DNA from 2 places in the Paenibacillus sp. OAS669 genome. Region 2 is predicted to be linked to the other one. Evidence: a T-box and tRNA genes for the amino acid it is inferred to sense, from the RefSeq annotation. Region 2 holds a T-box; the other holds one or more tRNA genes.
What was found. A T-box is a leader RNA that pairs with one kind of tRNA and senses whether it is charged. The one in region 2 lies ahead of GGC63_RS21350 (glutamate--tRNA ligase family protein), so its partner is inferred to be a tRNA-Glu.
Positions count from the first base shown of each region.

Region 1: it has a tRNA-Glu gene. The T-box ahead of GGC63_RS21350 (glutamate--tRNA ligase family protein) is inferred to sense a tRNA for this amino acid. The anticodon was not compared.

Region 1 is NZ_JADBDR010000013.1:94,686-110,798, reverse strand. Features, by position in the region: gene GGC63_RS24795 (SprT family protein) at 1-191, shown strand, start outside; tRNA gene GGC63_RS24790 (tRNA-Asn) at 218-293, shown strand; tRNA gene GGC63_RS24785 (tRNA-Ser) at 301-389, shown strand; gene GGC63_RS24780 (hypothetical protein) at 591-1,262, opposite strand; gene corA (magnesium/cobalt transporter CorA) at 1,302-2,237, opposite strand; tRNA gene GGC63_RS24770 (tRNA-Glu) at 2,384-2,458, shown strand; tRNA gene GGC63_RS24765 (tRNA-Lys) at 2,501-2,573, shown strand; tRNA gene GGC63_RS24760 (tRNA-Leu) at 2,600-2,682, shown strand; gene GGC63_RS24755 (VanZ family protein) at 2,899-3,378, shown strand; gene GGC63_RS24750 (YjfB family protein) at 3,455-3,640, shown strand; gene GGC63_RS24745 (S-layer homology domain-containing protein) at 3,814-5,196, shown strand; gene GGC63_RS24740 (DUF2621 family protein) at 5,274-5,699, opposite strand; gene GGC63_RS24735 (deoxyribonuclease IV) at 5,820-6,944, shown strand; gene purU (formyltetrahydrofolate deformylase) at 6,981-7,874, shown strand; gene GGC63_RS35220 (GGDEF domain-containing protein) at 7,993-8,919, opposite strand; gene GGC63_RS24720 (hypothetical protein) at 8,925-9,098, opposite strand; gene tkt (transketolase) at 9,396-11,405, shown strand; gene GGC63_RS24710 (pyrimidine/purine nucleoside phosphorylase) at 11,467-11,784, shown strand; gene GGC63_RS24705 (NAD(P)-binding domain-containing protein) at 12,016-13,263, opposite strand; gene GGC63_RS24700 (glucose-6-phosphate isomerase) at 13,393-14,748, shown strand; gene GGC63_RS24695 (YigZ family protein) at 14,880-15,518, shown strand; gene GGC63_RS24690 (hypothetical protein) at 15,701-15,886, opposite strand; gene GGC63_RS24685 (TetR/AcrR family transcriptional regulator) at 15,985-16,113, shown strand, end outside.
Region 2 is NZ_JADBDR010000010.1:51,355-67,467, forward strand. Features, by position in the region: gene GGC63_RS21335 (arginine--tRNA ligase) at 1-331, shown strand, start outside; gene GGC63_RS21340 (hypothetical protein) at 453-626, opposite strand; gene GGC63_RS21345 (MBL fold metallo-hydrolase) at 708-1,481, opposite strand; T-box leader at 1,714-1,955, shown strand; gene GGC63_RS21350 (glutamate--tRNA ligase family protein) at 2,011-2,907, shown strand; gene GGC63_RS21355 (hypothetical protein) at 2,900-3,433, shown strand; gene GGC63_RS21360 (CYTH domain-containing protein) at 3,506-4,009, shown strand; gene GGC63_RS21365 (cold-inducible protein YdjO-related protein) at 4,099-4,335, shown strand; gene GGC63_RS21370 (carbohydrate ABC transporter permease) at 4,549-5,505, shown strand; gene GGC63_RS21375 (carbohydrate ABC transporter permease) at 5,505-6,350, shown strand; gene GGC63_RS21380 (sensor histidine kinase) at 6,476-8,257, shown strand; gene GGC63_RS21385 (response regulator transcription factor) at 8,232-9,839, shown strand; gene GGC63_RS21390 (ABC transporter substrate-binding protein) at 9,950-11,257, shown strand; gene rpiA (ribose-5-phosphate isomerase RpiA) at 11,464-12,132, shown strand; gene GGC63_RS21400 (hypothetical protein) at 12,296-12,595, opposite strand; gene GGC63_RS21405 (phosphatase PAP2 family protein) at 12,644-13,303, opposite strand; gene GGC63_RS21410 (SIS domain-containing protein) at 13,514-14,569, shown strand; gene fba (class II fructose-1,6-bisphosphate aldolase) at 14,587-15,456, shown strand; gene GGC63_RS21420 (1-phosphofructokinase family hexose kinase) at 15,469-16,113, shown strand, end outside.

The sequences.
Region 1 (16,113 bases), on a different contig from region 2:
TGAAGCAGGTAGGCGGAACCCGGTTCTGCAGATCCCTGCCCACAGCCAAACGGCGTGAGCCGTACCGGTACAAGCTGGTTTGCACGGCTTGCAAGATGGAGTATTTGCGCAAAAGAAAGCTGGATCCGCGCAAATATGCATGTGGAAAATGCAGGGGGAAATTGAAATTGCATACGCTTGACTTCAAATAAAATTCATGATAAATTTAAAAATGTATTCCCTGATAGCTCAGTTGGTAGAGCACTCGACTGTTAATCGAGTTGTCACAGGTTCGAGTCCTGTTCGGGGAGCCATAGCTTTGGAGAGATACCCAAGTGGCTATAAGGGGACCCTCTGCTAAGGGGTTAGACTGCGTGAGCGGTGCGAGGGTTCGAATCCCTCTCTCTCCGTAAAAGAAAGAACCGTCCGTTTGGACGGTTCTTTCTTTTTTCTGACCATGTACATGACCAGCCCCTGCCGGGTAGGGAAGGTTGCAAAAGCATCCTTTCCTGCAATCCATTCCCCAATGGAGTAGAACTGCGCATGACCGCAAACCCATAGCTCCAAAACCCACCCTGTAGGCCGCACGCGTATTGAAAAAAGAACGGCTATCAATCCTGAAGATCCCGCTTATATGACAAATAAACGAGTATGGCCAGAGACACCACTATGATCAGCAGCAGAATGTAGATGGATTCATGATAATTCATAATCCAGTACACGGAGGCAAAGATGGTTAGAATGCCAATCATGTTGACGACGGCTTTTATTTTTTTGAACCCCGATAACTGACGGGTATAGTACAAATTATGCGGCGGCCTCATGATGAAGGAAAAGCCGTAATGATAATAGTACAGAAGATAGGCCGTCAAAAATGCAGCAAGCTCGCCGGATACCTGGATGATGAAGGTTCCCCAGTTAGCGGACTGCTGCCCGTCATCAACGGTCACGATTCCCGATCGCAGCAAGCCGAAATAGACGAGCAGCACGATACCGTTAAAGCCGAGATACCCGATGGCAGAGACATCAATGGCATGGACAAGACTGACTTTAACCAGAAATCTCAATAGAAGGACACATAAAACAAACTGGATGGCCAGATCATAGCTTGGGATATCCAGCACCATCCGGTTCAAATAAGAAACGATCGATAATACCAGCCCGATGATTGTCAATTGGGGCCAATATTCCCAGAAGGGCCACCGGAACGTTTTGAACATGAGCGCGAGAGTGGCTATAACGTCCAGAAAACCCAGCAGGATGAAAAAAAATGTCTGCAACACTATCACCTGTTTCCTGGATGTTGAGTAATCCTGTATTCCTTAAATCCATCGTTTCCACTTAAAAACGAGCCACAAGAGCAGGCTGACCCCAATCATGACTCCCCAGACATAGGCGTAGCCCCAATCCCAGCTTAGCTCGGGGATATTTTTGAAATTCATGCCGTACACCCCCGCGATGAAGGTCAGCGGTAGAAAGATGGAGCTGACGATCGTCAGCGTCTTGATGATTTGGTTCATCCGGTCCGATTTCATATTCACTTGAAGCTCAAGCAGAGCCGTAAACGATTCCTTGAACATGTCCAGGGAATCCAGCACCCGTGAGATATGGTCGCAGATATCGACGAAATAAGCGTCGGTTTCCTGACGGGTATAAGGAAACGTCTGGTGGCTGATCGATCCCACGATGGCTCTTTCCTCCAGAGCGATACGCCGAAACAGGTGCATCGCCCGTTTTAGGTGAAACACCTCATGAGACACCTTGAGATAAGGATTCTCGAATATTTTGCGCTCCAGCTCGTCCATTTGATCTTCGATCCGATTCGTGATTTCGGTATATTCATCTACGCACAGATCGAGCAAACGGTGCAGAATATCTCCCGGATGATCAGCGAGCTCTTTCACAGCTAATAATTGCTGCCGCAGCAGTTCGAACAGTTTAAGCTGCTTTTTGCATATGGTCACGATATAATTAGCGCCTATGATAATGCCGATCTCCACAGGAGCCAATCGTTTATCGGTAATAGCGAAAAAAGTAAGAAAGATATGGTCCTTATACCGGTCCATCTTGGGCCGTTGATTCAGCTTGATGGCATCCTCCACGGCGAGAGGGTGGCAGTGGAACATCTCTACAAGTACGCGCTTGACTTCGGCGGGATCCGGCTTGGACAAATGAATCCAGACGGTCTCATGCGGGGCTAAGGGCCGGATGGCTTCCTCCGACACATGATCCGTACCCGGACAGCGTACGATCATCATTTTTACGTTCACCTCGTTGTACAAAGCATATCATACAATTCTTTTGAAGACGAAAATATTATTTTAAGAAAAGGCTTGTCAATTTCGAGACATTCAGATATAATAACTTTTGTCGTCAAAAAGGCAACCAAGAACATGCATAACGAGGCCCGTTGGTCAAGGGGTTAAGACACCTCCCTTTCACGGAGGTAACAGGGGTTCGAATCCCCTACGGGTCACCATTCTTTTCGAAGGTTATCGAATTGAATAGCATGCCTTGATTAGAGCCATTAGCTCAGTTGGTAGAGCACCTGACTTTTAATCAGGGTGTCGAAGGTTCGAGTCCTTCATGGCTCATGTTTTATCCCTCATAGTATTAACTTGCGGTTGTGGTGGAATGGCAGACACGCCATCTTGAGGGGGTGGTGGGCGTACGCTCGTGGAGGTTCGAGTCCTCTCAACCGCATTATTATCCGAACGATACAATCCCTTGGAAACAAGGGTTTTTTTTAATGTAAACAATTGATTTTCATCTCGGGGCTTCCGCAATGTACCTAATCAGCTTCGTAACCATGGCCCGACTTTGTGGGGGGGTTCTTTCCCCGCATATGAACAACCAAACCTATTTTATTTGCGGATAGGAGTGATTCATATTCGAGTTGCAAAGCGGTGGACATTTTGGGTGTGGCTGGCGCTAACCTGCTTTTGGGTCGTGCTTATATTTGTCAAATCGGCCCAAACCTATGCAGAGCAGGATATTCGCCCGCTGCTGGCCGAGTGGCTTCCCTATGAAACGTTGCTTCATTGGATTCCTCACGTGGAGTTTTATTACGACGGAGGCTTGGTCACCTGGACGAAGCCGTATGATTTTATCGAATTTTTTATCCGTAAGGGCGGTCATGTCACGGAGTTTGCGATCCTCTGCTTTTTTAGCGTGATGACCTTGCTGTCGAGGCCGTACAAGCCTTTTCCTTCTATTGGTATAGGCGCAGTCTTCTCGATTTTGTACGCAGCTTCGGATGAATGGCATCAAACCTTCGTTCCGGGGAGAACCGGCCACGCTATTGACGTGATGGTGGATTCTATCGGCGTAGTGCTGGCAGCGCTCGTAATCGGTTTGGCTCGACTTGTTTTCCGCAAACGGAAAGCAAACCGTTTCTAAAGATTAGGACTTTAGTATCCGATAATAGAAGAGGATGCTATCGTGTCCAAATCGAACGGAAAGGGGGCCGCGAACAATGGACGTAGGAAGTATAGGCTCGGCATCCATGGCACTGAGCGCAAGCGCATTAAAGCAAACCGTAGGGATTGCCGTGTTGAAAAAATCGGCCGATATGCAGACAGAGCAGGTGAATGCGCTGTTGCAGGGCTTCGCTGCGGCTCAGCATCCCTATTTGGGACAAAGTCTCGATTTAAAAGTCTGAAAGGCATAAACCAACCATAGACGCGGTCGCTCATCTTGGATTGGCTTCAACGGAAATTATCATCATGACTTGGAACGTGACGGCTCTTTGGGGCCGTCTTTTCTTTTTTTCTATGGATTAACAAAAAAGGCGGGAAAAACCGATATTAAGTAGAGAGGATTGGAGGGTATGCAATGAAAAAGAAACGAGGCTTCCGCTATACTTGCTTGTTATGGTTGACGGTGATAGGGCTTGCATTGCCCCCGATGCCGGCCAAGGCAGAGGTTCAATTCAGCGATGTCAGCGCGCAAGCAAACGGCTGGGCTATCAATTCCATTTATTTGATGGCGCAAAAGCAAGTATTGACCGGATATCCGGACGGAACATTCAAGCCGAACCAAACGATCAGCAAAGCCGAATGGACAACCATGGTATACCGTTTGTTCGACAAATACCGGCCTAATTTATATGCAACAGGATTGCAAAAGCTTGAAGGGTTTTCCGACGTATCTCCGCAGCATTGGGCGTATAAGCCGATTTCGGAGATTTACAACCAAACGTTTAACTGGGGCGTGTTCGGATTAACGAATACGGGGGAGCTAACCTTTCACCCGGATGCCCAGCTGACACGGCTCCAGCTTGCGGATATGCTGTACTCCTTCTTTGACACGAGGATGATCGATCGGCGCATGAGCCCGAATGACGTATGCTCCGTAGTATCGGAATATAAAGATATTCCGATCAAAATGTTCGAGGAGAAATCGAAGTATGACGATGCCGCCAAATCGGACGGCCGCCTGGACGCATCCGGCATGGCCTTGCTGCAGACGAACAGCGTCCTGCCCATACTCATGATGGGAACAGGAAAGAGCGACTGCACCTTCGGTACGGATGCTTTCTCCAATGCCCAGGCGAGCAGCCTGGCAAGCTTACAGGTTTCCGGCATCATGACGGCCAATGAGCTGGGGTATTTCCGTCCGATGGATAAGGTTACCCGTGCCGAGGCGGTAACGATTTTAAACCGGATATACAATTATTTAAGCAAAAACTACTGGCTGGGCGACTATTCCACGATTGAACTGGAAGGTTCCGGCTCGGGAGGCTCAACCGGAGCGGGCAGCGGCCCCAATTCCGGCATTTACAACCCTGACACGTCGGCTTTGTATCCGGACTGGGATACAGGGGGATCCATTATCGGCGGCAATAACGGGGCAAGCTGGTCGAATGATTCTATCGTCAATGTTCGCGATTACTTCGACGATAAAGGCGTGCTGCAAAAAAATCTAAAGAACGGCGAGATTGAAGCGGCTATTTTGCCTAAGGACAATCGATATTTGACCGTCGATATGAAAACGGACGATGAGGTCGATTTGTACCTCATTCTTGACGGACAAATTGCTCATCTGACGCAGAAGGAGCTGCCCAAAACGATATCGGTGGAAGGAGTCAAGCTGGTAGGCTTCCGCACAACCCAGCTGAAGCCGAATCCATTGAAAATCGCAGGTACTCCGGTCACCTTGACGGTGAAGCTGGATAAGGAGAAGCCGGAGCCTGTTAAGCCCGGCAAGAAGAAGTAAGAAGACCTCATTCCGAGGTCATCCATCCATAGCAACGAAAAAAAGGCTTCCGCCATCTGGCGGGAGCCTTTGCTGTATCATTGAAGAAGATGCTTTAATGCGCTATAGTCGATTTGTTTTTTGTCGAGATAAGAGGTTAAGCTTTTGTAATCGCGTCTCGGAGTGGCCAGAATATAGCCGCGGAGACAATGCTCCTGCGTAATCCGGTCGGCTTTGTCCTCCAGAGCGACCTCCCCGATTTTGGCGGCAATGGAATGACGGGCAATGTCCCGGAACGGGGCCGGCACAGGATCGACCAGCATATTAAGAAAGTCTTTGGCTTCGTCTGTCCATAGGTGGCGGGAGGCTTCGACATAATGGTTTTGCCAATCCAGCTTGGACTTGCCGTCCGCCTTAGGCAGCACCTTCAGAAACTTGCGGAACATAAAATAGCCGCCTATCGACATAAAGAAGAGAAGCACAAAAACCCAGAAGAAGATAAAATACATAAAACCCGAATTCATGATTATTGTCACCTCATCCTTATTATACCTTACTTTGGCGATATCCAAAAGTAGCCTTGTGGATAAGAGTCAATCCTAGTAAAATAGAGTGAGTGCGAAAAAAAGGAGATGAGGAATACGATGGTAAAAATCGGTTCTCACGTATCGTTTTCAGACAAAGGGCTGCTGAATGCCGCGGAGGAAGCTGTCTCTTACGGATCATCTACATTCATGATATACACAGGTGCGCCTCAAAATACGCGCCGTAAGCCGATAGAATCGCAATATATTGATGAAGGCAAAGCCTTGATGGACAAGCATGGCATCGGAGAGATCATCGTTCATGCCCCTTATATTATTAATCTGGGCTCTTATAAGGATGATACCTACGAGCTGGCGGTTCGTTTTTTGCAGGAGGAGATTCGCCGGACGGATTATTTGGGCGTGAAGCAAATTGTGCTTCATCCCGGAGCTTACACAGACAAGGATGCGGAATACGGGATCGCACGGATCGCTCAAGGATTGAACGAGGTGCTGGCCGGGGTTCAGGATACGAACGTGCAAATCGCCCTGGAGACGATGGCGGGCAAAGGAACGGAAATGGGCCGCAGCTTTGAAGAGCTCGCCGCCATCATTGACAAGGTAGAGAATAATGATAGATTATCTGTCTGCCTGGACACCTGCCACGTTCATGACGCAGGCTACGACATTATCAATGATCTGGACGGGGTGCTGGAGCATTTTGATAAAGTGGTCGGACTTGACCGGATCAAAGTCGTTCACTTGAACGACAGCAAAAATCCGAAAGGCGCAGGCAAAGACCGTCATGCTACTGTCGGAGCCGGCTGGATCGGGTTTGAGGCGATGAACAATGTAGTTCATCATGAGAAGCTGACTCATTTGCCGCTGATTCTGGAAACCCCATGGATCGGGAAAGAGGACAAGCTGCAGCGTCCGATGTACGAAGCGGAGATCGCTCTGCTGAGCGGTACGGTCGAGCAGCGGTTCGGCTCCAATTTCCTGGAGGATGTTGAACGGCTGGCGCATTTCTTCAACAAGCAGGACATCAATCCGCGCGATTATGTACTGAATGTATGGGAAGTGCTCAAAACGGATGCCAAAGCCAAAAAAGAGGACGGCCGCGAGCCGATGGAGCGCCTGTACGATCTGGTTGCCGAGCATCGCGTGCTGCCGGAGTTATCGGAAGAGCAAATTAACCAGCGCTTGACGGCGTGGTTTGCAGGTCAAAAGGTATTTCAGCTGTAACGGAAATATTGAAATAATGAAGGAGTAGTTTGTATCATGACACCGAATGTTTTGCCAAAAGCCCAGCGGGATGATTTGAAAAACCGCGCCAGAATGTTAGTTTCCTGCCCGGATCAGCCGGGAATCGTTGCGGCGGTATCCCGCTTTTTACATGAACAAGGTGCGAATATCGTACAATCGGACCAATATACAATGGACCCGGAAGGCGGCATGTTCTTCATCCGCATCGAGTTCGACCTGGATAATCTGGACGACCGCAGAGAGAAGCTCAAAGAGGATTTTGCAGCGGTTGCGGAGCAGTTTCAGATGCAGTGGAGCATTACCCGCGCCAGCCGCAAGAAGCGTCTAGCCGTGTTCGTATCGAAGGAGGATCACGCTTTGCTGGAGCTCTTGTGGCAGTGGCAGGCGGGAGATCTGGAAGCCGATATTGCCATGGTTATCAGTAACCATGATGACATGCGGAGCCTTGTGGAATCGTTCGATATTCCTTATCACCACATTCCGGTGACACCGACAACGAAGGCAGAGGCCGAGCGCCGGCAGCTGGAGCTTGTGGTGGGCAAGGTGGATGCGGTTGTTCTGGCCCGGTATATGCAGATCATTACGCCGAAGTTTATCGAGCATTTCCCTAACCGGATCATCAATATCCATCATTCGTTCCTTCCGGCGTTTGTGGGCGGCAAGCCTTATGCACAGGCCTATAACCGCGGCGTGAAAATTATCGGCGCTACCGCACACTATGTAACGGAAGAGCTGGACGGAGGCCCGATCATCGAGCAGGACGTGCAGCGTGTAAGCCATCGCCATAACGTAGATGACCTTAAGCGCATCGGCCGCCATATCGAGCGGATCGTTCTTGCGCGTGCCGTATCCTGGCATGTTGAAGATCGAGTGATCATTCACGGCAACAAAACCGTTGTATTTAATTAATAGAAATCGAAAGAGACTGAAGCCGTCATTCCCATGACGCTCAGTCTCTTTTCTTTCAAATGCAGCGTGTATAAATTGCGCCCCGCCTTGTGCGGATATTTTGCCTCCAAGCCGCCGCTCAAGCACCTTTATGGTCGCCGATGAGCGCCTGAATGACCGTTTTATTTTTGCCGGTTCGCTTGGCGGAGTAGAGCGAGGTGTCAGCACCCTTGAAGAGCGCTTCCTTGCCTTCGCCTGTCTTGTAATCGTGAAGCCCGATGCTTAGGGTAACCGCTTGGGAGTCGAGCTCGGGCTGCAGCGTGACGGACAGCTTATGGCGGATTTGTTCGGCAATGCGGAACGATTGCTCCATCGTTTTCTCCGTGAAGATAACCGCGAATTCCTCACCCCCATAACGCGCCACGAAATCATTCGGCGTAACGGTCTCCTTAATGATGTTGGCCACCCGCTGCAGCATAATGTCACCTACCCAATGACCGTACGTATCGTTAATTTTTTTGAAATTATCGATATCGATAATAGCCAGCTGGAGCGACAGATGATTCCGTTCGTTCTGCTCAATCAGCTTTTCCAAGTACTCGTGGAAGGTCTTATGGTTGTACAAATCGGTCAATGCATCCATCTTGGACAGCTTGTCCATAATAATCGTCTTGACCAGCAGCTCCTGCTTCGTCTCGGTCGCGTTCTTCAGATTGTTCAGCAGCTCAATGCCGCTATTCGAAATGTTCATGGCAATGATCGTGACGCCGATGTACAAAAATAAAGTACCGATAATATGGATAGGCTTCATGGAGATACGCAGCTCGGGAGTGATGGCATACATGGCGGCAAAACAAATGAGTATCAAGGAAAGGGCTATCACAATTCGCTTCTTGTTGAAGGATAGTACGGATGTTAGGATGGGAAAAATGTAGATTGCAGGTACAATGCCGATGTTAGGGTTCAAATAGATGATCGATGAGGCGAAGATGATGCCGGTAATAATCATTAAATCATCGCTTTGTAATTTGCGATACCTGTAAAGCATCTCCGACGTACCGGTCACGGCTGCTAACCGATCGCCTGGAGGACCAGCGGGCTTAAGATCGATTTCTCGTCTCCTGATGGATCCAAGTGGTGAATCAGATATTCCAGAACCACGGTGAACAGGATGGTAACCCAGTTTAAATTCAGCATCTTCCGATAGGTTTGACGCGTCTTGTCAAGCTCCAATAACAGATCCATAATTAACTTCTACCACTCCAAGTAAACAGGATTCATTCATCCACGAATACAACATATTCGCCAGTATTAAACAAATTCCTCTAGTGTCCGTCACAATTTCCGTATGAATTTTTTCTATCTAATTCAGGTTTAAGCTGGCAAACCGATACGGACAATGGTAAAATGGTGCCAGTGAGTTTCCGTGCAATTGATCATGCACACGTTAACAATGGCGTTCATTTCCGTACATTCTGCCGATTATGCCGAGCAGCGTCCGGAATTGCCGCTTTCACTAAAATAAGTAGGAGGTTTTTTTTCATGACAGTAATGAATAAAACGATCGAGCAATTGTCCATTGACACGATCCGTACACTATCCATCGATGCCATCGAGAAAGCAAAATCCGGGCATCCGGGAATGCCGATGGGCGCAGCGCCTATGGGTTATGAGCTGTTTGCGAAAGTAATGAACCATAATCCGGACAATCCGACCTGGATTAACCGCGACCGTTTCGTTCTGTCCGCCGGCCATGGCTCCATGCTGCTGTACAGCTTGCTTCATCTTAGCGGTTATGATCTGCCTATGGAAGAGCTGAAGCAGTTCCGTATGTGGGGAAGTAAAACCCCGGGTCACCCTGAAGTTGGACATACCCCAGGTGTTGACGCAACAACAGGTCCATTGGGACAAGGCTTTGGTATGGCAGTAGGTATGGCTATCGCTGAGGCACATCTGGCTTCGGTTTACAATAAAGATAAATTCAATATCATTGACCACTATACCTTTGTAATTTGCGGCGACGGAGACTTGATGGAAGGGATCTCTTCCGAATCTGCTTCGCTTGCAGGACATATGAAGCTGGGCAAATTGGTCGTATTGTATGATTCGAACGACATTTCCCTGGATGGCGAGCTGAGCCTGTCCTTCTCCGAGAGTGCCACCAAACGCTTTGAAGGCTATGGCTGGCAAGTGCTTCGCGTTGAAGACGGCAACGATCTGAACGCGATCGACAAAGCAATCCAGGAAGCTAAAAAAGACGAGCGTCCTACGCTGATCGAAGTAAAAACCGTCATCGGCTACGGCAGCCCGAACAAAGCAGGTAAAGGCGGTCACGTTGGTCCTCACGGTTCTCCGCTTGGCGTAGACGAAGTGGCTCTAACCAAGAAAGCTTACGGCTGGCCTGAGGATCAACACTTCTACGTGCCTGAAGAAGTACGCTCTCACTTTGCTGCTGTAAAGCAAAAAGGTATCGAAACGAATGCTGCATGGCAGCAAATGTTTGCTGAGTACGCTAAGGCATATCCTGAGCTTGCCAAGCAGTTCGAAACAGCCGTTAACGGCGACCTTCCTGAAGGCTGGGATAAAGACATTCCTGCTGCCGCTCCTGCGGAAAAGGGAACTCGTACCGCTTCCGGTATCGTGCTGAATGCTATCGCTAAGAACGTAAAATCTCTCGTAGGCGGCTCTGCGGACCTGGAGTCCTCTACCATGACGCATATGAAAGATCTTGGTGTGATGACACACAAAGATTACAGCGGACAAAACATCTACTTCGGCGTGCGTGAGTTCGGTATGGGCGCTGCAGTGAACGGTATGCTGCTGCATGGCGGTCTGAAAGTATTCGGCGGTACGTTCTTCGTCTTCTCCGACTACTTGCGTCCGGCTGTTCGCTTGGCAGCCATTATGGGTGTACCTGCTATTTATGTATTTACTCATGACAGTATCGGTGTCGGCGAAGACGGCCCTACTCATGAGCCAATCGAGCAATTGGCTGCTTTGCGCGTCATTCCTGGCGTTACCGTGATTCGTCCGGCAGACGGCGACGAGACGGCTGCAGCATGGCGCTATGCGGTTGAGAACAAAAAAGGCCCTGTAGCTCTCATCTTCTCCCGCCAAGCTGCTCCTAAACTGGAAGGCACTGAGCAAGCGACAGCTAGCTTGAGCCTTGGTGCGTACGTTCTGTCCGATGCGGCTAACGGCAAACCTCAAGCGCAAATTATCGCTACTGGTACGGAAGTACAGCTTGCAGTAGCTGCCCAGAAGCAATTGGCTGAAGAAGGCGTACAAGTTCGCGTTATCAGCATGCCAAGCTGGGAGCTGTTCGACAAGCAATCCCAAGAATACAAGGACTCCGTTATTTTGCCGGAAGTGAAAGCTCGTCTTGCAGTGGAGATGGGTCATTCCTTCGGCTGGGAGCGTTATGTAGGCGAGCAAGGCAGCGTTCTTGGCATCGACCGTTTCGGAGCTTCTGCACCAGGTCCTGTAGTTATTAAAGAATACGGCTTTACCGTGGAGAACGTAGTTGCCCGCGTGAAGCAGCTTTTGAAATAAAAGAATACCAGTAGACCGGGCTGATCAGCCCGGTCTTGCTTCCAAAGGAGATAAGCGAACCATGTCCCAATTCGAGAATGTGACCGTATTGAAAAATGCGAACTTTTACTTCGATGGCAAAGTAACCAGTCGTACAGTATTGTTCGCTGATGGAACGAAGAAGACGCTGGGGGTTATGCTTCCAGGGGAGTACGAATTCGGAACGGATGCCAAGGAAATCATGGAGATCCAAGCCGGCGAGCTGGAGGTTCTGCTTCCAGGAGCAAGCGAATGGCTTCATATCCAAGGCACAGGGGAGTTCACCGTTCCTGCGAATTCGAAGTTCAAGCTGCAGGTGAAAACACCGACTGACTATTGCTGCTCTTATATTGCAGAGTAGTCCAGGCAGCTGTAACTGATGATGGAATGAGAAATACCCTGCCGCCAAGCAACTCCAAGGAGGATGCATAGCAGCAGGGTATTTTTTCTCCCGGCAGGAGGTTTAATTCACTAAAGCATGATCGTAGTGAAGGACTTTCCTATTGTCGAGAAAAGCTTGCATCCTTAGGGGAGCGCCAATGGATGAAAAAAGCTTTGGTGGTTCACATCGTAACCTGACGGAGCCAAGCTCTTATTGTTGATTCAGGTGGCTGGCAATATAGGTCTCCAGCTGCAGCCTGTCAAAAGGAGCCAGTCCGGAGAGCAGGCAGCCGTAGCGGAAGGAGCCGTTATTGTCACTCTCGATGCGGATGACTCGCCCGGTTACCGGCGGCAGAACGGCCTCCTTAGGGAAGTGAATGACGACAAACATATCCTCGGCCAGCGGGAACTGGGAGATGATTTGCAGTCCGTTCTCGGACAAGTCGTACAGGATACCCGGGATCGTTTGACCGGTAAAGGCGCCTTCCTGCTCCCACTGATGAACGGATAGATGCAAAGGAATGTTCAGCTGCACCCGGCTTGATCTGCGGCGTTCCTCCACCACGGGGGAAGCCTTGCCGATCTGCTGCTGCATCCAGTCCTCGTAGACTTGAGCTACGGAACACAGATCAGCATCGCCGAGCCCTTTGCTGAGCCCCATCTGGAATATGCCTGCCGCTGCCTTGAGCATTGGAGACGGCATCTGGAAGCGGTTGGTGACCTCGTTAGCCAGCAGCAAATCCTTGAGCATCAGCTGAAGCGAGAACTGATTGCTGAAGTCGCGGTTGATGATTTTGCCGCCCTTGAGCTCTGCCTGCTTGCTGTTGCCGCTGCCTGCAAATACGATTTGCAGAAACTGCTCTGCATCCAGGCCCGCCTTGGTCACGATGGATAGGCCTTCGACCAGCCCGAGCGCGTTAATGCCGACCATCGTATTATGCGCCAGCTTGGCGTAAGAGCCGGAGCCGGTAGGACCCATGTAGACGATTTTGGAGCCCATGGCTTCAAATACGGGACACTGCCGCTCCAGAACAGCCTGCTCGCCGCCGATCATGAAGACAAGCGTACCGCTTTCCGCTGCAGGCTTGCTGCCGGTTACGGGAGCATCGAGAAAATCGACGGCTCGTCCGAGAAGCTCGCCCGCGATGCGCTTGCTGGTATCGGGAGACACCGTGCTGCAATCAATGACCGTTTGTCCGGCCGACACCCCATGGATGATTCCTTGTTCGCCAAGGACCGCTTCGAGTACGACGGCATCGTTGCTCAGCATTAATACGACGACATCCATGTCCAGAGCCGCGGCGGACGGTGTTGATGCCGTGCGTGCGCCAAGCGATACGAGCTCAGCCGCTTTTTCCGAGCTTCGGTTGTACACGACAACGTCGTAGCCCTTTTTCAATAGATTGGCCGCCATGGGCTTACCCATAGTTCCTAATCCGATAAATCCAATCCTTTTCATCGAATCACCTCTGTGTCCATTGTAGCATTTTACCAGTATCGGTGTGAATGCGTCGCTTGCTTTTCCTTTGTGAAGTACAGTATTCTAATTGAAAGAATAGAAAGCCAAATTCAAGGAGGATGAATCCGAATGAGCGCCAAGTTTTCTTTTGATTACAGTAAAGCCTTATCTTTCATTCAACAGCATGAAGTTGATTATCTCGCGGAGCCGATCAAGCTGGCCCATGAGCAATTACATAACAAAACCGGTGCAGGAAACGATTATTTGGGATGGATCGATCTTCCGGTCAATTACGATAAAGAAGAGTTCGCCCGCATTCAAAAAGCGGCTAAGCAAATTCAATCTGACTCCGACGCCCTTGTCGTTATCGGTATCGGCGGATCTTACCTAGGGGCCCGCGCAGCGATCGAGATGCTGTCCCACTCCTTCTATAACCTTTTGCCGAAGGACAAGCGTAAAACGCCTGAAGTGTATTTCGTCGGAAACAACATCAGCTCCACTTATGTCACGCATTTGCTGCAGCTGCTCGAAGGCAAGGATATTTCCGTTAACGTGATCTCCAAGTCCGGTACAACGACGGAGCCTGCGATTGCCTTCCGTATTTTCCGTGAGCTGTTGGAGAAAAAGTACGGCAAAGAAGCTGCGCGCAAGCGTATCTACGCAACGACGGACCAAGCCAAAGGGGCTCTGAAGAAGCTGGCTACCGAAGAAGGCTACGAGTCCTTCGTTATTCCGGATGACGTAGGCGGACGCTATTCCGTGCTCACAGCGGTAGGCTTGCTGCCGATCGCGACAGCTGGCGTTGACATTGAAGCCATGATGCGCGGAGCGGCTGATGCTAGAGAAGCGTTCTCCAACCCGAACCTGCATGAAAATCCGAGCTACCAATACGCAGCGGTTCGTAACGCTTTGTACCGCAAAGGCAAAACAACAGAAATTCTCGTCAACTACGAGCCTTCCCTTCACTTCGTATCCGAGTGGTGGAAGCAGCTGTTCGGGGAGAGCGAAGGTAAAGACAACAAGGGGATTTATCCTGCTTCCGTTGACTTCTCGACAGATCTTCACTCCATGGGGCAGTTCATCCAGGAAGGCAACCGTACCTTGTTCGAAACGGTTATTCAAGTGGCGGACGTGCCAGAGCAAATCACTATCGGAACGGATGCCGACGATCTGGACGGCTTGAACTTCCTGAGCGGCAAAACAATGGATTTCGTCAACAAAAAAGCGTTCGAAGGAACGATGCTTGCTCATACGGACGGCGGAGTGCCTAACCTGATCGTGACGCTTCCGGATATGAGTCCTTACACATTCGGCTATATGGTTTATTTCTTCGAGAAAGCCTGCGGCATCAGCGGCTACCTGCTCGGAGTGAATCCATTCGATCAGCCTGGCGTTGAAGCGTACAAGAAAAATATGTTCGCGCTGCTTGGCAAGCCGGGCTATGAGAAGGAAAAAGCGGAGCTTGAAGCAAGATTGTCCAAGTAACGCACAGAAAAAGCAGTTCACCTTTTGCATGATAGAGGTGCGCTGCTTTTTTCTCATGGGTTGAGTTGACGTTTATTCCAGAATGGAATACAGTAGGGTATTGCAATGGTTTAGAAAGCGAGGGATGGGGGATGCTGCCCTATTATAAAACGGTCAAACAGGCCGGAGTCTCGGAGATTGTGATCAAGAAGTCCCGTTTTATCGGACATGCCATGCCGGTTGAGACGGAGGAGGAGGCGATCCAGTTCATCGAGAGCATCAAGAAGGAGCACTCCATGGCGACTCATAATTGCTCTGCTTATATGGTTGGGGAACGCGATCAATTTCAGAAGCAGTCGGATGACGGCGAACCGAGCGGTACGGCGGGCAGACCGATTCTGGAGGTCATCAAGAACCAGGGCTTGAAAAATGTAGCTGTGGTCGTTACCCGGTATTTCGGCGGCATTATGCTGGGCGCAGGAGGGCTTGTCCGTGCCTACACGGACGGTGCGGTAGCAGGCTTGGCGGCTGCGGAGCCCATTTACAAAGTACTTCACCGCGAGGTGCGGATTGAGATCGATTATACGTGGCACGGAAAAGTCGAGAACGAGCTGCGGAACCGCGAGATGCTGATGGGTGAGACGGAATTTACGGATAAGGTCACGCTGCTCTGTCTTCCTCTGGCTGGGGAGGCGGACCATTTCGTGGCTTGGATGACCGACATCACGCAGGGCCAGGCGGTCATCACCTCGGGGGAAGAGAAATATGTGGATCATACCGAGAAGCCGTAGCTTGACTGCGGCTCGCTTTTCCATACTACACCCTTCACAAAAAAAGCGCCGTAAGGCGATTCAGGTTGTTGAAAAACCTAATCGTACAGAAAAATGAGAAGGGTGAAGGTGGGGTATCCCCTGGAGGAGCGGATAGCGTCCGCCTTTGTTCTCGGAAAAAATCCGCTGTAAAGCGAATATAATCAAATTTTTCCGAGAACAACAGCGGCCGGAGGGGGATACCCCACCGGGGTACCAAAGCAATTTTGCAGATTTTCAGGTTTTTCAACAACCCCAGCGCCGAAAGGCGCTTTTTTTCTACTATTCTCCGCTAAACGGCAGCCGCGCATCCATAAAAGGGCTTCGTCAGGTTTTTTCTCCGATATCATACTTTTATCCTATCTTTTCTCTTGCTTTGCAGTAATAAAGTGATAAACTATTAAAGTATAGAGATAAAACCATATACAAGAAAGCGAGTTGAATCGTGTTGGCCAGAAAAGCAGTGGCGCAAGAGCTGAGCCGCGAAAGAATACTGGAGGAGGCGAGGCAGCTTTTCGCCGAACACGGCTATCATACTTTAACGATGCGAAGCATCGCCAAAGCGATGGGTTACAGT
Region 2 (16,113 bases):
CCTGTTGAGCAAGGCTGGACATGATCCGGCGATAGCTTTTCCGGTGCCAGAAGCATTTCCTGAGCTGGAGAGGCAGGAGCATGCTTTGATCCGGCATCTCTCCCGTTGGGAGGAAACGCTCTACTTGGCGAGCCGGGAGCTGACCCCGAATACGATATGCAGCTATGCGCATGAGCTTGCGACGCTGTTTAATCACTTTTATTCGGCCTGCGCCATCCTTAAAGCGGGGGATGGGGTAAGAAATTTCCGTCTGTGGCTGGTTGCACGGTATAAGGAGACACTGGGCGATGCGCTTCAGGTGCTCGGATTGCCGACTCCGAGCAGAATGTAAAAGGAATGCTGCACGCGGGGATTGAACTTCGAAGCGGATTCAAGTGCTTCGGGGTGAGACACCATTTATATAAAAATGAGAAAGAGCCCAGCAGGGCTCTTTCTCACAAGTAGAACCAGGCTTATTGCAGCCGGTAATCGTCAATTTTGCCGCCGTCCTCCCATACCTCCAGGAACAGGGCGTCGCAGTCGTCGAAATCCGCCGTCGTCAAAGCTAAAGCCTGTTCTTCGTCCGTTCCGACGAAGACATTATCCATTTGTTCTTCACGCATAGCAATAACAATATATATTTTCATACTTGTGCCCTCCAACAATACCGATATCTGCGCATTATAACATAAGGGGGCGGGAGGAACGCAAGCGTCAGGCTTTCTCGGTTACGGTTGGTCAGGGAGAGCAGTCAATAGAGAGCTTGCCAGCTCGGCGATACGCCGATTCGCGTCTCCCATATATCTCCCGCCATGATAGCAAATTACGGTTTCAATGTCGTAATCCTTGAGCTTGCCTAAGGACTGAATGGCTTGTTCCATATCGTGGGTCTGTTCGGGTGAAGGGCCGTATAGCTCGCCTTCTGCCACCACCAGGGCGTCACCGGCAATCAATGTCCGGGTTGGCTCATGATAGAGGCTGATATGACCCGGGGTGTGACCCGGTGTACCAATGACAATAATGCCGCCGCCATAAGGCAGCTTTTCCCCGTCCACAACCGTACGGCCCACGTTAGCTTTGGGGGGATTTACTAATATAGCCTTCAAGCCCTGCCGCCATTCCAACGGCACTTCCTTTGGCAGGCTGTCGATTCGGGCGATGGCTTCATCCGTTATTTTGATGAGTCTGCGGTCGCCTTGAATGTAAGGCTTCTCAAGCTCGTGAGCTATAACCTCGACGGATGGGCCTGATGCTTGTACCAATTCCGGCAAATTGCCGATATGATCCAAATCCTGGTGGGTAATGAGGATAGCCGTCAGCTTATCGGGAGTGATACCGGCTTGAGCCAAAGCTTCCTGTAACGCCTTCATCTGCCGGGGGTAGCCAGTATCCACCAGCATGGCCGAATCTCCATCTCTCAAGAGTGTGGGATAGACCCAGTCCGTTGTTCCCATAACTTCGGCGGACAATGGTAACATGTAGAGCATAGTGCTTTCCTGCATGATGATCCCTCCTGTTTCCGTAATCATTTTGTATCATACGGCAAAAGGGGTATAAAATCAACATAAAAATTAATCATAACATATTAATGGAAAAATGTCAAATATAAATTATTTATAGGTATATCCCATACTGTATAAAAAGTTTATGGGAATAAATTTGAAAAGATAGGAGTCCATAGAGTTGACGATGTCAAAGGAGTATGGTATTTTGAATTAATATTTTCAGAATATTGAAACAACGATGAAGAGGAAGAGTAGTGAGCCGCTCGAATGTCAGAGAGCCCATGCCGGTGGAAATTGGGTATTCGATGCTGACGAAAGAAGCCTTGGAGGATCGGACTGAAAGACGTGGAGTAAGTCCGGCGGGTCTTCCCGTTACAGAAGAAGCGCCCGGCTGTCTGAGAGCGCTGGTAAGCGGGTTGCTTTGCAACCAATATAGGTGGTACCACGGAAGCTTGGCCTTTCGTCCTTAGTGGATGAAAGGCTATTTTTGGCGTCTATCAGAAGATCTAGGAAAGGAAGATGAAGCATGCAGCAATCACAGCTATCTGCTCTATTATTCCCCCATGTGCATCTCAAGCCTCAAGATATTATTGACCGGTATGACCGAAGGAAGCTGCAGCCGGAGGCTATGGTCACAAGATTCGCGCCGAGCCCTACCGGCTTCTTGACGATAGGCGGCTTGTACGCTACCTTTATCTCCGAGAGGCTGGCGCACCAGAGCGGAGGTGTTTTTTACCTTCGGATAGAAGATACAGACAAGAAGCGCGAGGTCGAAGGAAGTCTCGAACGAATCATGGAAGCCTTAGACTATTTCGGAATTCGCTATGATGAAGGAGTTACGGCCTCCGGTGAAGAAATGGGAGAGTACGGACCGTATCGACAGAGCGCCCGGGCTGAGTTGTATCAGGTGTTTATAAAGGACCTTGTCGAAAGGGATCTTGCCTATCCTTGCTTCTGCGATGAAGATGTCCTGCAGGACATTCGGAGCACTCAGCAGTCCCGTAACGAAATGACCGGGTATTACGGCAAATGGGCGGTTCACCGCAGCTTCACGCCGGAACAAGTCAAGGAGGAGCTGGCCAAAGGCCGGCCGTTCGTTATCCGTTTGAAATCTCCTGGCGCCTTCGACCGCATAATTCGCTATACCGATCTGGCCTTGTATAATCCTGGGGATGAGAGGGAAGCTTGGTTCGGCAAAATGAAGCGGGTGGCGGAGCAGTACGGCTTTGCCCAGGATGCGAAAACATACAAGAAGCAGCCGGAATGCTTTAAAGGCCATGTTGGGGATGTTGCGATGGTTTTAAGGCTGGCGATGACCCATCGGACTCAAACACCCGATCTGTATGATATTATGCAGGTTATGGGCGAGGACAGAGTACGCAGGCGTTTCCGTTTTTTTGCTAATGAGGATGGAAATGAGTAAGGGAAGCCGGGCTCCATTAGTGTTCTTGATAGGGGGATTGGCGGTGTGCCTTGCTGTCGCATTGACAGTGTATCTCGTGCTAAGACCTTCCGATTTAGAGAAGATCAATAAGCAAATCGATGCGGACGGCCTTCAGCTGCTTATGTCCAGGGCGGACGTGGAGAAGCGGATGGGAAGTACGGCATCCTTGGAGCAAGGCTTCGGCGGCTATGCCTTGCAGTATGCCGATAAGCAGATCAGGGTTGAATTCCCGGATGGGGACCGGTACAGGGACAAGGTCACGACGATGGAAACCGACAATCCGCATTACTCCATCCTTGGAATTCGGGCAGGTGATTCCGCCGATAAGCTGGAGCAGCAGGCCAAGGCGTTTTCCTTTAAGCAAAGCCGCAGCAATCCCCCATATTTTGTATGGGGAAGATTTTATCTTATTGTGCACTATAATGAAGATCCCGATGGGGGCAAGACCATTCGAAGCCTGCGGATAGGAATAGAAGATCCCGGCCGAAGGAAGAAAGTGTTTTAGGAACGCCCGGCAGGGTGAGGAACGCGGTTCGGTCTTGTCCCAATCGGAATCAGGAAAAGAGGAGTAGGATTCATGGGAACTGAAATTGAAAAGAAATATTTATTGGAGTCTTTTCCTGAAGCCATTTTGCAGAACAAGGAGTTGAAGCTGATATCCACCCAACATATTTACCAGACGTATTTGGCTTTTTCGGATAAAGAAGAGATACGGGTAAGGCAGCTGGTTGATCACGACGGAACGTCGACATTCACTCATACGTTCAAATCAGGGCATGGCATGGTACGCCAAGAGATCGAATATCCTATATCCGAGGAGATATACCGTCAGCTTCTGGGCAATACGCAGCTCGTTCCGTTGGAAAAGGTCCGCACTACCGTCGAGCATCAGGGACATAGGTACGAAATCGATGAGTATAAGCAGATCGATCTGCTTGTGGTAGAGGTGGAATTTGCCGACGAGAGCGCGGCTTATTCGTTCCAGCCTCCGGAATGGTTTGGAAGAGAACTGGGACAAGAGGAAGAGTTTCGGAATAAGACGCTGTGGATAGGACTACAGACACAAAATGATCGCATTTAAATTTCCCGTATGGGGTTGATAAACTTCCTTATCTGTATAATAATAAATAAGCTATAAATCGAATGATTACAGGGAGAAAAGGATTCAAAATGCCAACGACAACAACTACTACAGAAGAACAAACTCAGGAAACGGAATTACAGCAGGTTGAAATTTGGAAATGTAAAGACGCGGCGTGCAAAGCCTGGATTCGCAAAGAGTTCGTGACCGAAGAGCATCCACCCTGCCCATTGTGCAAAGGCGGCATGGTTCGCAGCTATAAGCATGTGCCGGTAGTAAAGAAAAAAGGAAACAAAAAATTCATCGTTGGTAAACGAAGACTGTAGAAGCGTATATCGCTCGAATCCTGGGCGTATATTATTGATGATAAAGGGCTGCTGGGAGATACCGGCAGCTTTTTTGTTTGCTTTAAGCAAGCTGAATGATATTGTTCGATTTTGTAAAAGAAGTGTTCATTCCTCTCATTTTCGCAGCCGGATAGCTCTTTTATACTTGGAGGTATGAAATGGAGTTATTTTATGTATAAGGGGTGAGCTGCTATGAATACTCAAACAACACATTCTCCTGGCCGGCAACTTCCGCACAGACGTAAACCCTTCAAGACCAAGGGCCGGTGGGAATCCCCGATAGCCGGATATTTATTCATTTCTCCTTGGTTGCTAGGCTTCCTGCTCCTCACGCTGTGGCCGATGGCGCAATCCGTCTATTACTCTTTCACCAAATTCACGCTGCTGGATGTCCCGGAATGGGTAGGGACGAGAAACTACGAACGTATATTTGCCGATGACGATACGTTTCGCCAATCGCTTAAGGTGACGCTCCTATTCGTTGTCCTGTCCGTACCGGTCAAGCTGTTTACGGCGCTTATGGTCGCCATACTGCTTAACAAGAAGATTAAAGGGATTTCGATATACCGCACGTTGATTTATTTGCCGTCGCTCATTGGAAGCAGCATAGCCGTAGCGGTCTTATGGAAAAATATTTGGGGCATCGACGGCTTCATCAATAAGCTGTTAAGCGTGTTCGGAATCAAAGGAATCAGCTGGATCAGCACGCCGGGTACGGCATTGGGTACGTTAATTCTGCTCGTTGTATGGCAGTTCGGTTCGTCGATGGTCATCTTCCTTGCCGGCTTGAAGCAGGTCCCGACAGAATTATATGAAGCGTCCGCGGTAGACGGGGCCTCCAAGATAAGGCAGTTTTTCCGCATTACGCTGCCTATGCTGTCACCGGTTTTGCTGTTTAATCTGGTGCTGCAGACGATCGGATCGTTTCAGATGTTCACTCAGGCTTTTATTATTACGAAAGGCGGTCCTGTGAACTCGACCTATATGTATGCACTTTACCTATATGACCGTGCCTTTTCGCGATATGACATGGGGTATGCCTCGGCTCTGGCTTGGATCCTGCTTGTTATTATCGGCTTAGCTACAGCCATCATTTTTGCCTCATCCCGATACTGGGTATTTTATGAGACGGAAGCGGGGAAAAAATAATGAACAGCACATTGCGTCGTTCTCTTCAATCACATGTCCTACTAGTAATATTCAGTCTGATCATGGTGTACCCCATTCTATGGTGGGTAGGGGCTGCCTTTAAATCCAATGCGGAAATGAGCTCGCCTTCGCTGTTTCCGAAGGAATGGCTGTGGAGCAACTTTACGGAAGGCTGGACGGCGATTCCAAAATTCACGTTTACGCAATTTTATGTGAATACCTTTGAACTGATTATCGGAGTGCTCGTTACCTCCGTTCTATCGTGCAGCTTGGTTGCTTTTGGCTTCGCCAGGCTGGATTTTCCGTTAAAAAACTTCTGGTTCAGCATCCTGCTTGTCACGCTGATGCTCCCCACCCAGGTAACGCTGGTTCCCCAGTACATTATGTTTAATACATGGGGATGGGTCAATTCGTACTTGCCGTTTTATGTCCCGCATGCATTAGCAGGGGGGATTGGCGGACCGTTCTTTATTTTCCTGCTGGTCCAGTTTATCCGCGCATTGCCCAAGGAGCTTGACGAATCGGCCAAAATGGACGGCTGCAGCTGGTTCGGCATTTATTGGCGCATCGTGATGCCGCTGACCAAGCCCGCTCTCGTCACAGTAATGATTTACTGCTTTTTATGGAATTGGGACGATTTCTTCGGTCAGCTGCTTTACATCAATTCGTTGGATAAATACACGGTAGGTCTGGCCCTGAAGCTGTTTGTCGACAGCCAGTCCGCACTGCCTTGGGGACAGCTGCTCGCGATGTCTCTCGTGTCCATCCTTCCTTCGGTCGTTCTTTTTTTCATGGCCCAAAAGCACTTTGTAGAGGGCATTGCGTCCGGTGCAGTGAAAGGGTAAAATAGGTCTACCCAGCTTCATACATTGAATTAAGCTGCACATGGTGGCAGCTTTTTTGCTTCCTTTATGATAGCGTTTTCTATCAGGCTGGCCGAAAGAGCTAAATAGAATAAAACAGATGCCGCATGAGGGAGTTGACCGTTCTGAATCTGTTTAAGAAAGTGCGAATAGACCGTCTGTTTTTTAGCAGCTTTGCTGTTTTTATTACCGCGCTGCTGCTTATTTTCACCTGGATCAGCTACAGCTTCACCTCACGGGAGCTCGCAGAGAATACGTCGTTCTATCAGCAGGATTTGCTGGGAGAGCTGAATAAGCAGCTCGATATCCAGCTGAGGTCCATTGAACAAATGTCCCTGGCCGCGTCCCGTAATATCGATACGATAGGCTTCGATCCTCTGGAGAAGGATTCCTTCGAGAGGCTCCGGCGCAAGAAGGACCTGCTCAATATGCTTGCCAATATTACGTATAGTACGACCATGGTGCAGTCAATATATTTGTATACGGATACGCCGGAGCTGACCGACTCTCAAGCGCCTGTCCGGTTTCTTGATCTTCGCGGCATCAAGGAAGAAAGCTGGTACCCGGAAATCCAAAAGAATGACTTCACCTGGATCGCCGATCATATGATACAGACGAATACGGGACCTCAGCATTTTATCGGCTTTGCCCGCAAGGTGTACAACAACTCCGGCAAATATTACGGACTGCTTGTGCTTAATATCAAGGCCTCGGCCATTGAGCAGCTCGTGCGCGGCGAGACCGAGGGGCGAAGCCGGATCCTGCTGGACGCGGGAGGCAAGACGATATCGTCCATCGGTAATCCGGTATTAAGCGAATCGGAGCTCGCTTCGATCCGGGCGGAGAGGAACAAATCCGGCAGTGTCCGCCTTCCGGCGGCGGAAGGAAGGGAGGATGTGCTGCTCGTCTGGAACAAGACCCGTTCCGATTGGATGCTTGTTGAGACGACGCCTTGGAGCAGCATCGTGACGGGAAGCGTCCGGCTGGCGTATGTTTTGATTACGGTAGGGTTATCGGCTATTTTTATCGCCTCGTTCTTTACTTTATTTTTATCCCGGCAGTTCACGAAGCCGATCCGTCACCTGCTTGCCGTTATGGGAGGTGTGCCTGCGAGCACGTCCATATCGAATTTGCCGACGGATTATACCAATGAATTCGGCAATATGTTTAACGGCTACCGAAGGCAAATGGAGCGGATCGAGGAGCTGCTGGAATCGTTGAAGGAGCAGCATAAACGGCAGCGGGAGGCGGAGATTCATGCGCTGCAGGCCATGATCAATCCGCACTTCTTATACAATACACTGGATCAGCTGAACTGGCTCGCCATCGAATCCGGCCAGGAGAAAATAAGCGAGATTTTATCCCTGATGGGCAAGATGTTCCGCATCGGACTGTCCAACGGGGAAACGATGATTCCCGTGACGGATGAGCTGCTGCATGCCGATTGTTATTTGCAAATTCAGAAGGTACGCTGGGGAGAACGGTTATCTTATACCATCCATGTAGATGAGGAGGTTAAGTCACTTCTTATTCCCCGTATGACGCTGCAGCCATTTATTGAGAACGCCATTATTCACGGCTTTCACGGAAGGCGATCCGGCCATATTGCCATATATGGCTTGCTCAGGGATCAGCATGTAGAATTTCGGATAGAGGATAACGGCGCCGGCCTGAGGGACGATTGGAATACCCGGAAGAAAAGAAAAACAGGCGGCTACGGAATAAGGAACGTTAAGGACCGAATAGACGCCTTTTGGGGAGCCCCGTACGGGGTCAAGCTTGAAAACAGAGAGCAGGAAGGGACGAGGGTAACCATAATACTGCCTATAACGATGAATCGGCAGGAAGAGGTGGAGAGATACGATGTGGAAGGTTCTCATTGTGGATGATGATTTTCAAGTGCTCGAAGGGATGCGTAAAGCGATCCCATGGGAGCAGCTGGATGCGGAATGGGTCGGGGAGGCGATGGACGGTGAAGAAGGCTTGGCCGCCATCAGAGCAGCCAAACCCGATATTGTCATCACGGATATTTATATGCCCGTCATGAACGGCCTGGAGATGATCGAGCAGCTGCGGAACGAGCAATTCGCCGGAGAAATTCTTATATTGAGCGGCTATTCCGATTTCCAATATGCCCGTCAAGCCTTGCGCTTGCAGGTTACCGACTATCTATCCAAGCCGATCACGGTCGCAGAGCTTCGTACGGTGATGGAGAGGGTCATTAAGGAGCTGGAAGCCAAGGAATGGAAGAAGCTGGAGCAGGAGGAAATCAGGCGGAGATTGAGGCTGTACGAGCCGTTTGTGCAGAAGGAATGGCTCAAGTCTGTCGTAACAGGCACGTTCGACCGCGAGCTGGCCGATGAGAGCCTGAGGCTGTCGGATAAAGCCTATTGGACTCACCGTAACCATGTTGTCATAGGAATCGAGCTGATGAGCACCCTAAGGATATCCAATGTCTCACTGACCGACTGGAGCTTGTTCCGCTTTGCGGTAGCGAACATTATTAGGGAGCTGCTCGCCGAGGAATGGCCGGAAGCCGAATTCGTCGAGCTGCACAGCCATCATGCCGCTATTGTATGTCATGTGATGCCGGAGACCGCGGCGGAAGAAGCGCTTCTTAAGCTGCGCAGCATCGGAGAAAGAATCAGGCAGTGCATCAGGGAATACCTCAAGCTGGAAGTAAGGATAGGCTTTGGGGGATTGAAACACAGCTGGAAGGAAATGGCGAATTCTACCGAAGAGGCATTTCTGGACCTTCTCAGGCAGACGATCTCTGCGAAGCAGCCCATGGATAGCTATTCCGGCGGCAGGGAGATTGGTATCCGGCCGGTGAAGTTTTATCAGGAGCTGGCGGAGGCCATCGTCTACTCCAAGGAAGAAACGACGGACCGGATTATTGAAGGCTATGTCCGCCAGCTGAAGGACATGCAGGGACTGACGCCCGCTTATGTGCAGTATTTGTGCAAGGAGCTGTGGACGATATTCGCGTATTCCCTATACAACACGGGCATCGTGCTGGACGAATTGTTTGAGGCAAGCCCGGTAACCGAGGAAATAGCGGGAATCGGAACGGCCGATGAGCTGGAGCAATGGCTGAAGGGCAAAATCCGGATTATCGTATCGAGCCGGGGCTGGACGGAGAACTCCCGCCATAAGGATGCCGTCGACTTTATGATTCATTATGCTCACAGCCGCTATGCCGAAGACATCAATCTGGAGGACTTGTCCAAGCAGCTGTATTTATCCCGCAACTATTTGAATCAAATTTTTAAAAAGGCCACCGGGGAAACGTTCACCAACTATGTGATCCGGGTAAGAATGGAGAAGGCCAGGGCGCTTCTGATAGAAGGAAAGCTGATGATATACGAGATTTCCGAGAAGGTCGGCTACAAAAACGTCCCTTATTTCAGTTCCATCTTCAAAAAATATTATGGCATGAATCCGAGCGAGGTCGGAAAAAAGCCATTGTGATGAAAAGTGATAGAAATGTGTTCATTACTCTCATTTTTCTGGCTTCCTGTCGTTTATATAATGATACTTGTGAGATATAACCTGCTGAAGACGGGAAGGGGACATGGTATATGAAAAAGCAGATGCAATCCTGGGGTTTGATGTCATTAGCGGCACTAATTGCGGTAGGTGTCTCGGGGTGCGGTGCGGCAACGGACAGCAAACCGGGCGGCAGTACAGGAGCGGCTCCTGCGGGAACGGACAGCAAGCCGATCAAGCTGCGCATAGTTTGGTGGGGCTCGCAGGCTAGACATGACGCAACATTAAAGGCGCTCGACGCCTACACGAAAAAGCATCCCAATATCACGTTCGAGCCGGAGTTTTCCGGATTTGACGGCTATGCGGATAAATTGGCGACTCAGGCTGCTGCGAAGAACGCCCCTGACATTATTCAAATGGACCCGGCCTGGCTTGCCGAATATGCAGGAAGAAATCAGCTTGCGGATCTTTCGAAAGGAATTGAAACCGGGGATGTAGACAAATCGCTGCTAGACTCCGGCAAATATAAAGACAAATTGTATGCGATTCCATTAGGAAACAACGCAACGGGAATGGTGTTCAACAAAAATACGGTTGATAAGCTGGGCATCAAGCCGCCTGCCAACGGGTGGACATGGGAGCAATATTTTCAATTCGGAAAGGATGCCAAAGCGAAGCTTGATAAAGACAAGTATGTGCTGATGGATTATACCTCGGACTATACGATGTATTCGGCTTACCAGATCAGCCAAGGCAAAGGATATCCGATTACAGCGGACGGCAAATTTAACATAGACAAGGAAACCTATTTGTCCTATGTCAATAAATATACGGAGCTGAGAAAAGAAGGCGTGGTTCCGCCGGCTGAAATCGCAAGCACGGACAAGGAGTCCGATGCGAAGCTGGATTTGATGAACAACGACACGGTCCTGATGAAGCGCAGCTTTGCCGCGTTATTCCCGGGCTATGACGGCGTGAAGCCGGACACTTATACGCTGGTGACACAGCCTAAAGGGACTCAGTCCAGCGGCTGGCTGAAGCCTTCCATGTTCTGGTCCATTAGCGCGGATTCCAAGTATGTGGAAGAGTCCAAGAAATTCATCGATTGGTTTATTAACGATAAAGAAGCGGCGGATATATTGACTACGACGAGGGGAGTGCCCGTATCCAAAAAGATTTTGGACTATTTGACCCCTAAGCTGACGGCCGCAGACAAGCTGCAGATCGAGCTCATCAAGAGCGTATCGCCGGACGCGCAGCCGTTCAATCCAGGCGCCAAGGGCTGGAGCAACTATACGGCCAAGGATTTCAAGGATATCGGCGAGAAGGTTATGTTCGGTAAGACAACGCCGGAGGCCGCCTATGACGAGCTGGTGAAGAAGGCAAAAGATTATCAATAATAATAGAGCGGGGTCCTTATCTGCATTAGCAGGAAAAGGGCTCCGCTTTTTTTGGCAGTCCGTTAGAACGTAGATTCATTTTCCGGTTAGAAGAAAATCATACTAAGAAAGCTCCGTTTAAAACGAAGGATGAAACGGTTTTATTTTTCAAGCCCCGGTTCTCCGTAGTATAGTGAAAATAGAACCTAATTATTTGGAGGATTCCTATGAACGCCAAACAGCTTGCGGGCGAAAAAGCCGTTGAATATGTCACAGATGGAATGCTTGTAGGGCTTGGTACCGGTTCGACCGTGTACTGGTCTATTCTAAAGCTAGGCGAGCTGGTGAAGCACGGGCTGGATATTAAAGGGGTACCCACCTCTAAAAGCACTGAAAAGCTGGCCATTGAGTTAGGGATTCCTATAGCAGATCTGTCTTCTGTCGATCAAATAGATTTGACCGTTGACGGCGCTGATGAAGCGAATCCGAATTTTGAGCTGATAAAAGGCGGCGGAGGCGCCTTATTACGTGAGAAAATGGTCGCCTCCGTCTCCAAGCGGCTCGTTATTGTGATGGACGAAACCAAATTCGTGACGAATTTAGGCCGATTCCCGCTACCGGTTGAAATTGTGCCGTTCGGCTGGGAAATGACTTGTAAGCAGATTAATTCTTTGGGCTGCAAGCCTGCTTTGCGAATGGCAAATAATACCCCGTTGATTACGGATAACGGGAACTATATAGCGGATTGCCACTTTGAGAGCATACAGGACGCCAACAAGCTGAATCATACATTGAATATGATTCCCGGAGTTGTTGAGAATGGTCTTTTTGTTCAAATGGCGGATACCCTTGTGATAGGCCGTACTGATGGCCATGTCGATATCCTGCTTAAATAAATCATCTCTGAAAAAACGGGTCTCCGGTATTTGTTCGTTGACGATAGCAGAGACTAAGGGAAAATAAAGAAGACAACTCTCTTTTCAGTTGCATGAGCAGCTGCATCGGGAGTTGTCTTTTTTATCATACAGAATGATGAAAATCGCAGGTGATCAAAACGACTTAAATACCGAATCGGCGGATATGCTCCGAGAGCTGCTCCTGAATTAAGATGTCTTTTTGCTTGCTGCCGATAAGATCATAATGAGGATACTCGTCACGATGATGAATATAATCCGGGTTCAATCCGTTTTTGATGCACCAGCTTCTCAATTCCGCCAAATCGGAGCAGCCTACCTTGGTCACGGTCTTGATTTCCGGAAAGCGGGGTTCATACCAATAATGGGTCAAAAATGCAATTTGGCCTTCAGCCACGCGTCTCTTCCAATCGTTCAGTTCATCTCTTGTTATACCGAAAGCCATATGTGTACCTCCTTGCAGGCTAATTTTTGAAAGGCTCTTTAACGTGGTTTAATCTATGGAGCGTCTTGATGAGCGCTCTTGAATCCGTTGAAACAGCCATATACTTAAGGCAAGCAGCGACCCGCTGGCCAAATAACCGCCGATAACATCGCTTGGATAATGTACGCCCAAATAAATCCGGCTAACCCCGATCATAACGATCATGACGGCGCTCCCGAGTACCAGCAGGAATCTGCCCCACGGGGTAGGGATATGTCTCCATAGGAGGAAGGACAACGCGCCGTACAGCGTAAAGGCAGCCATGGAATGGCCGCTCGGAAAGCTGTAGCCGGTTGCTTCCGCTATGCGGTGGATTATCGGTCGAGCCCGGTGAAAGAGCAGCTTCAGCAGCTCGTTCAGCACCCAGGAGCTCAGCAGCAGCGTAAGGAAAAAGACCAGCTCCCTGCGGTGTCCTAGTACGACGTATAAATAAATGGAGATAAGGACGGTAAGAACGGTTGCCGGGGCTCCTGCTCCAATGAAGCTGAAGGATAGCATGACCGGTGTCAAAGCAGGAGATTCCAGCCCCTGAACGTAGGATATGACCGTCTGGTCAAATTGCGCGATTCTGTGATCGCTGATGAGTGCGGCGACCAAGCCGAACCCTCCGGCGCATAGTAAACAGATTAGCAAGGCTCGCGCCAGCAGCCACGGAAGAAGATGTCTCAAAAGATAGATGCCTCCTGGTAAGGGTCTGGTGTTCTTTTTATTATGCATGAGCGGACTGAATTTAGCCAATGTCTTCTGCTTGCCGCGATAGAACCCGACCCGCACTGAAACCGGGTGTTCTTATGCTGATGAAGATAATTTTAATAAAATGATTGAAAAAATCAAAAATATGATTTAAAATTTCATTATTAAGATGAGAGGGGTAATAAAATGACGACTTTCGGTCAATATACGTATCCGGAAATAAGCGCTCAAGCGGAAGCATTACAAGCAGCATGGGATCAACTTGGCAAGCAGCAGGACTGGATCGATAAGTATTTGCTGAACCCACAGTTTGACGAAATTATTTTTATAGGTTCCGGTTCTTCCTACTACCAAGCTTTATCAATGGCTTCTACCTGCCGTTCCTGGCTTGGCAAAAGTTCGACGGCTTATCCGTCTTCCGAATTGTTCTTATTCCGTGAGCAAACAGCTCCCGCACACCGCAATTATTTGGTTATCGGCGTTTCCCGCTCTGGCGAATCGACAGAAGTTATTCTTGCCCTGGATTCGGTCAAAGACCTTTCTTACATTACGGTGGCCGGCATTACATGCTATGAGAACAGCAAAATGGCGCAGCTTGCCGAATGTCTCATATCCCTGCTAGGGAAAGAAACAAGCACGGTTATGACGAAATCCTTCATGAGCATGACATTTATGATGCAGGCCGCTATTGCCAAAGCATCCGGCCAGGAGAATTTGGTCCGCGAAATGGAGCAGGTGATCGCACTCGATGCGGCTCTGGTCCCCAAAGCAGATTCCTTCGTTCAAACGCTGCTGAAGGAGAACTCTTTCAATAAATTCATCTATCTCGGCATGGGAACCAGCTACGGTATCGCTTTGGAAGCCTGCCTGAAAATTAAGGAAATGTCCTACGTATGGACGGAAGCATACGGAACGCTGGAGTTCCGCCATGGTCCAAAATCCGTTGTCGAGCCGGGAACTCTGGTATGCGTGATGGTTTCGGAAAAAGCTCGCTCTTACGAGCTCAAGGTAGCTCAAGAAATGCAGGCATACGGTGCATTCGTCCTTCTGCTTACGGCGAAGCAGGGTGAGGATACGGCGTTTGCCGATGCGGTAGTTGAAATCGGCGGAGAAACCCTGTCGGATGATGCGCGCAGCGTCCTGTATTTGCCGACACTTCAGTATTTGGGCTATTACACAGCCTTGAAACGCAATGTGAATCCGGATGAGCCGCGCAACCTGACTCAGGTCGTTATTATTTAATTGGAGGTCAAACCCCTATGCCATTAGTATCGTCGACACCCCTGTTGGAAGCAGCGAGAGCGAACGGTTATGCCGTTGGTGCTTTTAACGTTCATACCCTGGAAATGCTGCAGGCCGTAGTTGAAGCGGCAGAAGAGACGCAATCTCCGTTAATATTGCAATCCACCGTCGGTACGGTGAAGCACTTGGGAGCCGATTATATTGCGGCAGCGGCCAGAACCGCCGCAGATCGGGCCAGCGTGCCGATCGCGCTGCATTTGGATCACTGCACCGAGTTTGATGTGCTGGTGCAATGTATTCGTGCGGGCTACACCTCGGTCATGATTGATGCCTCTATGCATCCTTTTGAAGAGAATGTGAGACAAACCCTGCGTGTGGTTGAAATTGCGAAGGCTGCGGGCATTAATGTCGAGGCGGAATTAGGCAAAGTCGGTGGCGTCGAGGATGATATCGTCGTAGCCGAGCATGAAGCTTTAATGGCCGACCCGGAGGAATGTGTCCGATTTGTCGAGCTGACCGGTGTCCAAACCTTGGCACCCGCTATCGGTACGGCGCACGGGATCTACAAAGGAGAGCCGAAAATCGATTTTGACCGCATTCAGCGCATTGCCCAGAAGGTTCCGGTTCCGCTGGTGCTGCACGGCGGCTCCGGCATTCCCGAGGAGCAGGTGAAACGCAGCGTATCCCTCGGAATGGCCAAAATGAACATTGCTACGGAAATCCGGATCGTGTTCTCGGATGCGATCAAGAGCGTATTCGCCCAAAATCCCGACGAAAACGATCCGCGCAAATATATGATCCCTGCCAAGAAAGCGGTCAAAGCGGCTGCCATTGAAAAAATGAGAATGGTAGGATGCATCGGAAAAGCACAGGATTGGCGCGCTTAGGAGAGGAAGCAGATGATAACAACAGTCACGCTGAACGCCGCGATTGATAAAACCTATTATATGTCCTCCTTTCCTTTGGGACGGGTTTCGAGAGCGCAGCGGATGTTTGCAGAGCCGGGAGGCAAAGGTATCAATGTAGCACGGGTGATTCATCAGCTGGGTTACCCGGTGACGGCCGCCGGGTTTGTAGGCGGGCATAATGGCGAATGGATTCGCACGGCACTCGCCAAGCAGGGGATTGGCAACGATTTCGTACAGATAGAGGGAGAATCGCGGCTTTGTCTGAATATGATAGATGAAGAAAAGGGAACCTCGACGGAAGTGCTGGAAGGCGGTCCTGTGATTCCTCAGGAAGCGATGGAGCGATTAGCGGCTGCGGTAGTGCGGTTAGCCTCCCGTTCCAGAATCGTCTGCTTCAGCGGCAGTCTTCCTCAAGGTGTACCGGCCGATTATTACGCTGAGCTGATCGCCCTGGTCAAAAAGGCGGGAGCGCTGGCCTTTCTGGATACGAGCGGCGCTGCGCTTCAAAACGGTGCTGCGGCGTCTCCCTATTTCATAAAGCCTAACGAGGATGAAGTGCTTCAGCTTCTCGGGTCACAGCTGGAGCTTAATCTGAGTCACGATGCAGCTAGTCTGGAGTATTCGCTGAAGGCCCCT